2 regions of the Acetobacterium sp. UBA5834 genome follow, and region 1 is predicted to be linked to the other one. Evidence: a T-box and tRNA genes for the amino acid it is inferred to sense, from the RefSeq annotation. Region 1 holds a T-box; the other holds one or more tRNA genes.
The links. The T-box of region 1 lies ahead of pheS (phenylalanine--tRNA ligase subunit alpha). A T-box ahead of a tRNA ligase gene usually reads a tRNA of that ligase, here a tRNA-Phe.
Positions count from the first base shown of each region.

Region 2: it encodes a tRNA-Phe, which carries the amino acid that the T-box ahead of pheS (phenylalanine--tRNA ligase subunit alpha) is inferred to sense. The anticodon was not compared.

Region 1 is NZ_DJGY01000069.1:91,771-95,187, forward strand. Features, by position in the region: gene B3F51_RS14370 (potassium channel family protein) at 1-572, shown strand, start outside; gene B3F51_RS14375 (TrmH family RNA methyltransferase) at 575-1,393, shown strand; T-box leader at 1,399-1,630, shown strand; gene pheS (phenylalanine--tRNA ligase subunit alpha) at 1,665-2,687, shown strand; gene pheT (phenylalanine--tRNA ligase subunit beta) at 2,701-3,417, shown strand, end outside.
Region 2 is NZ_DJGY01000008.1:18,827-22,243, forward strand. Features, by position in the region: gene B3F51_RS01240 (cation-translocating P-type ATPase) at 1-1,219, shown strand, start outside; tRNA gene B3F51_RS01245 (tRNA-Pro) at 1,407-1,483, shown strand; tRNA gene B3F51_RS01250 (tRNA-Ile) at 1,505-1,581, shown strand; tRNA gene B3F51_RS01255 (tRNA-Phe) at 1,748-1,823, shown strand; gene B3F51_RS01260 (amidase domain-containing protein) at 2,003-3,295, shown strand.

The DNA of each region.
Region 1 (3,417 bases):
ATAATGACGAAGAAAAAATTCAAAACATTGCGAATTTGGTAACCTATGCGGTGCAAGCGGATGTGACCGATATTAATGCACTGAAATCGATTGGCTTAAAGAATGTCGATGCGGTGGTGGTTTCCATTACCTCAGACATTAACAGCAGTATTATGGGTATTGTCAATGCTCAGGAACTGGGAATCAATGAAATTTATGGAAAAGCCAACAATGCCCAGCACGAAAAGGTGCTACTTAAATTAGGGGTCAAAAAAGTATTTTCTCCAGAGCGGGACATGGGTGAGCGGGTTGCGCATAATCTGTTTTCCGGCGATTTTATCGATATTTTGGAGCTGGATACCAATCATTCCATCGTTGAGGTGGAGTCCCTTCATATTTGGGAAGGAAAAAACCTGGAACAGTTAAACCTCCGGGAAAAACATGGCTTAAATGTAATTGCAATTCGGAGTCTGGATGTCTTAAATGCTTCGCCATTGGCCAGTGATGTGATTCATGCCGGAGATAAACTGATTGTGATGGGTGAGAATCGCTCCATTAATGAGATTAACAAACTGTCCCGAAAAGACCATTAACGATGTTTCCAGAAATTACATCAAAAAATAATGAGCAACTGAAGTATCTGCGTAAACTCAGCAGTAAATCCTTTCGGGACGCCGAAGGTACCTTTGCCATCGAAGGCACCAAGCTTTTTCTGGAAGCAGTTAAAAATCAATTGCAGTTTAAGCAGATCTTTATTACCAGCACTTGGCTGGAGATTAATGGCGCATCTGTCAGGGATCGTCTGGTTACTTTGGAGAACAATAAAGTTGCCATTGCAATCGTCAGTCCGACGATTCTGGCAAGCCTGTCCGGTTTACAAAAACCCGAAGGAATTATGGCGGTACTGCATAAAATTAATAGCCGACCGGGAACCTTCAAGCGTACGGTTTTACTGGAGGATGTTCAGGATCCCTACAATGTTGGTACCATTATTCGTACTGCCGATGCAGCAGGTTTTGACTGTGTGGTGACGTCTGCTAAAACAGCGGATATTTACAATGAGAAGGTACTACGGGGTTCGATGGGTTCGGTCTTTCACTTGCCGATTTATCAGGTCGTTTCGCTGCTTGATACGGTCAAGCAGTTAAAAGAGCAGCAGGTAACGATCATCGGTACTTCCTTAAGTGGCAGTTGTTTATGGGAACGCCAGTCCCTCAACGGTTCATTTGCCATCGTTATGGGGAATGAATCCCAGGGAATGTCGAAGCAAATGAGTGAATGCTGCGATCTGTTACTGAAAATTCCCATTTTGGGTCAGGCGGAGTCACTGAATGTGGCAACGGCTGCAGGTATAATCATGTATGATCTGATTCGAGATTTTAAGGAATGCCAGACCAAAGTAAAAGATAATTAAATAACTTATCTACAATGATAGAGCGAGTAAATAAAGATGAGACTTTACAGAGAAAAAATCCCAGGCTGAGAGATTTTGTGTTTAAATTTATTGAAGTTCCCTCTGGAGTTTTAGCTGTGAACCGCATCAACCAATTTTGATGATTGATAGCAGCTAACGTTAATTGCGTTAAAATTTTAAGTGAATACAATTATGTATTAATTTAAGGTGGTACCGCGGAATGATTTCGTCCTTTTGAGAGGACGATTTTTTTATTTATAAGGAGAAAGAAATGGAGCTAGAACTCAAACAATTACGAGATCGCTGTATAGCTGATCTAAGTGCCGTTACCGAACTGAAATCACTGGATAATGTCCGGATTAAGTATCTGGGTAAAAAAGGCGAACTGACCATTGCCCTAAAAGGAATGGGCAAGCTTTCCAACGAGGAACGTCCGGTCATTGGCAAGCTGGCCAATGAAATCCGGGAAGAAATTGAAAGTAACATCATGGCGCAAAAACAGTTACTGGAACAACAGGAAATTGAAGCGCAGATCAAAGAAGAACGTATCGATGTGTCCCTGCCTGGACAAAAACATCAGGCGGGAAACCTGCATCCGTTAACTACGATTATCAATGATTTAAAAGAAATCTTTCTGGGAATGGGCTTCTCCATTGCCGAAGGTCCGGAGATTGAATGGGCAAAATATAATTTTGACTATTTGAATGTGCCTCAGGATCATTCGGCCAGAGACCTCCAGGACACTTTTTACTATCAGGATGATATCGTGCTGAGAACTCAGACTTCACCGGTTCAAGTTCGGGTTATGGAAGAACAGCAACCACCCCTGCGGATTATTTCACCGGGTCGGGTTTATCGCTTTGATGAAATCGACGCTACCCATTCTCCAGTCTTCCATCAGATGGAGGGATTGGTGATTGATAAAGGCATCACCATGAGCGATCTTAAAGGAACCCTTGATTTATTTGCCAAGAAACTCTTTGGTGAACAGACGAAAACCAAGTTCCGCCCCCACCAGTTCTATTTTACCGAGCCCAGCGCTGAGATGGATGTAACCTGCTTTAAATGCGGCGGCGTTGGCTGTAAGGTTTGCAGCAACACCGGCTGGATTGAAATTCTCGGTTGCGGAATGGTTCACCCGAATGTTTTGCGCTTCTGTGGCATTGACCCGGATGAATACAGCGGCTTTGCCTTTGGCATGGGCCTTGACCGGATCACAATGATCAAGTATGGCATCAACGATCTGCGTTTATTGTTTGAAAATGATCTGCGTTTTTTAGCGCAATTTAAATAGGAGGAACCCAATTATGCTCGTTTCACTGAATTGGTTAAAAGAATTTGTTGATATAAAAATGGCACCGTTTGATTTTGGGGAGGCTCTGACGATGTCCGGGACAAAGGTGGAAACCCTAACGGTTGTTTCAGAAAATGTGGTTAATATCTTTACCGGACAAATTACCAAAATTGAAGCCCATCCCAATGCGGATAAGCTGACCGTCTGTACCGTGGATATGGGAACTGACCAACGGGTGATTGTCACTGCGGCCAAGAATGTCTTTGAAGGTGCCATTGTTCCGGTGGCCATTGATGGTGCGGTAATTGCCAATGGTACCAAAATCGGCACCAATGATTTTCGGGGATTGCTTTCCTATGGGATGTTCTGCTCGATTGAAGAACTGGGAATGAACACCGATTTATTTTCTAAAGAAATCATGGAAGGGATTCTGATTCTGCCGGAAAATACGCCGCTGGGAATGGATGCCCGGGAACTTTTGTGGCTTGATGACGTGATCATCGATGTGGAACTGACGGCTAACCGATCGGATTGCCAATCGATTGTGGGGATCGCCCGGGAAGCGGCAGCAACCCTGGATCTGCCAATGGCTGAAGTACCAGTTTATGACGCCACCGCAGAAAGTGCTAATGAAATCGCCGACTATTTGGCCGTACGCATTGAAGATTCTGCCTGCCCCCGATATGTTGCCAAGATGCTCAAAGTCAAGAAAATCGAAGACTCACCGCTG
Region 2 (3,417 bases), on a different contig from region 1:
AGAGCGTTATCCGGAAATTCAGGATAAGGTTGAAGGCTATGCCAGTGAAGGCAATCGGGTTTTAATGTTGGGCTATGCTTCGGAACCGTTTAAAGAGGATGGGAGCTTGCCGGATCATATCAAAACGGTGGCACTGCTGCCGATGGGCGATAAAATTCGTCAGGAAGCCAAGAAGACCCTGGAGTTTTTCAGAAATCAGGGAGTCACAATCAAGGTTATTTCCGGAGATAATCCAGTAACGGTGTCTCAGGTTGCCCATCGGGCAGGTTTGCTGGATTGGGATAATTTTGTGGATGCGGCTACCCTCACCACCGAGGAGGATGTTCGTAAGTCTGCGCTGGACTATTCGGTTTTTGGTCGGGTAACCCCGGGGCAGAAACGACTATTGATTGAATCGCTTAAAAATCAAGGTCACACCGTGGCGATGACTGGAGATGGGGTCAATGATGTATTGGCTTTAAGAGAAGCGGACTGTAGCATTGCCATGGCCGAAGGCAGCGATGCGGTGCGCCAGGTTTCTCAGTTGGTCTTATTGGACTCCAACTTTGCCAATTTTACCCGGGTCTTGATGGAAGGGCGTCGGGTTATTAACAATATTACCCGGGCGGCCTCGCTATTTTTGGTGAAAACCATGTTTTCGTTATTGCTGGCTGTGATTGTGATCATTGCCAATGAGGCCTATCCTTTTGTACCGATTCAACTGACTTTGATCAGTGCGTTGACAATTGGGGCACCCTCGGTTTTTCTGGCCCTGGAGCCCAATAAGAACCGGATTACCGGCAATTTTCTCGAAAAGGTGCTCAAAAAATCCTTGCCGGGGGCGCTGACGGTGGTGTTTAATGTGGTGACGATCATGATCGTCGGCGCTTACCTGTCTCTCGATCATCAGCAAATTTCTACGCTGGCGGTTATTTCCACCGGTTTGATTGGCTTAGTGATTCTTTTTCGGGTCTGCCAGCCACTTGATAATAAGCGCTGGGCCTTATTCTTTGCGATGACGGTTTCATTTTTATGCTGTGTGCTGTTCTTGGAAGATTTGTTTTTCCTGACTCCAATCCAGGATTTTCTGCCAGCGATGTTTATCGTGTTGGGTATTACAACCTTGGATATCTATCCCTTGATCAGAATTTTTGGCTGGGGGGTTAATCGGGTTGAGGGTTATCTGAACCGCCGAGAAAAAGAACCAACCACTGCCAAGGCAACCGTATTGGAAAAATAGATACGGATCAAGCTTTTTCACAAAAGAATCAAAAAAACGATTCTTTTGTGAAAAAAAGACTTGCATTAGGGTTTGTGATCGTGCTATAATAAGCAAGTCGTCAAAGATAAATCGTATCGAAAAGCATAAAGATAAAAAAATCCTTGACATCAGACACGAAAACATTTATAATAGTCAAGTATTGTATCGAGGTGTAGCGCAGTTTGGTAGCGCACATGGTTTGGGACCATGGGGCCGGAGGTTCGAATCCTCTCACCTCGACCATTTTTTTTAGAAATTACTTGGGGGCCTTTAGCTCAGTTGGTTAGAGCAACCGGCTCATAACCGGTAGGTCCGGGGTTCGAGCCCCTGAAGGCCCACCATATTTTTTTGCCAAGTTTTATATATGCCCAGATAGCTCAGTCGGTATAAGCAGAGAACCAAAAATGTGCGAATGTAATGAGCAGACATTTTTGTGTGAATCGCTTAGTCAGGCAGACAAGTTGGTTGCCGAAACGGTTGAAGACGATAAGAAAGAAAATTATATATGCCCAGATAGCTCAGTCGGTAGAGCAGGGGACTGAAAATCCCCGTGTCGGTGGTTCGATTCCGCCTCTGGGCACCACCACTTATAAAGATGACAGCGTAAGCTGTTTTTTTTATTTTTTGGATTATTGCCAGGTTTTGGTGGTACAGTATCAATAAATAATCGGTTTGTCGGTTTTTTTCAGATCTTCATGGTTTGTTCACGAGAAGTACACATTATAGATATATAATTGTTACAAATACTGAAGAGGTGGGGAAATGAAAAGAAGAAAAAATGCCATCAGGCGGAAAAGAAGAAGAACAATGATCGGGCTGGTGATCATGGCAATGGGTGTCGTGTCTATCGGTGTCATGGCAAATTCAGATGCCGTTGCGACCAGTGCTTCGAGTATTTTTGATGCGAAACCGGAAAGTAATACTGCTAAAAGTGGAGGCAATATAAAAATTAGAGAAAGTGATGAAATAATCGATAGTGCCATGCTAAAACCGATCAATGACTATTTTGAAACCTATTTCCGTGCCATGGCCAATCTGGAAACGGAGGACCTTACCGGGATTTTTGTTGATCCCACCGGTGAAAATGCCTGGGTCAATCAGAGCGCCATGGACTATCTGATCCAACTGCGACAAAGCCAGAGTAATGATTTGAAAATGAGTGACTATCAATGTGGCTTGACTGTGACAAGCGTTGACACCAATTCGGATGCGATCGAAGTGGTTCTGTTAGAAGACCATACCGTTAACTTTGCCTTTATCCCCGATGTGGAGTCTTCCAGTTCCGGGATTACCCACACCTTTTATCTCACGGAAACCGCTGATGGTTATGCCATCACTGAACATTATAAAGATGAGGACAGCTTTTTGATGCTGGAAGAAGCAATTGAAGGCAGTTATGACGATCCTGAGGTGGTGGCAGATGAACTGCTTAGTGATGCGCTGGCAGTTATCGAAGCGTTGGTCGAGGAAAAGGATGGTTTTAATTCAGGGGCATGGGAAAGCGAGACTGTAACGGTTGATCATGACTATGACACTGAGGCAGCACTGGATTACGCCATGACCTGGGTTGACGCCATTGAAGTCGAGCGAAATGATGAGTATGGCAGTTATGATCGTTACGGCGGTAACTGCAATAACTATATTTCGCAGTGTCTTTTTGCTGGTGGAATCCCCATGGACAGCGACGGTGACAACAAATGGAAATGGTACGGCGAAGAAGTGGATCTGGATGAAGTGGACTGGGGTCGGAGCCCTGCCTGGACCGGGGTCGAGGAATTTTACACCTATGCCAGCGAAAATGATGGCTATGGACTGGTGGCGCTTGTTGACGAAAACGTCTATTCGGGATCAATTGGCGATATTTTACAATATGGACAAAATGGCGACTGGCTCCATTCGGTTATCATTACGGATGTAATTACGGACAGCGATGGAAAAATGGCAGATTATCTCATTAATTCGAATACCACGGATCGAATCAATTATCCAGCCAGTGCCTATGGTTATTCAGAATTGAGGCTGATTAAAATTTTAGGCTGGAACGATGGCCAATAGTTGCAGCAGCATTTAGTGTCATACCTTTTCTCCTGATTTATAAACGAATACCATAGCGAATAAAAAACGTTTTGACTTACAAAATACTTGTAAAATATAAAACCATATGGTATCATAAATGT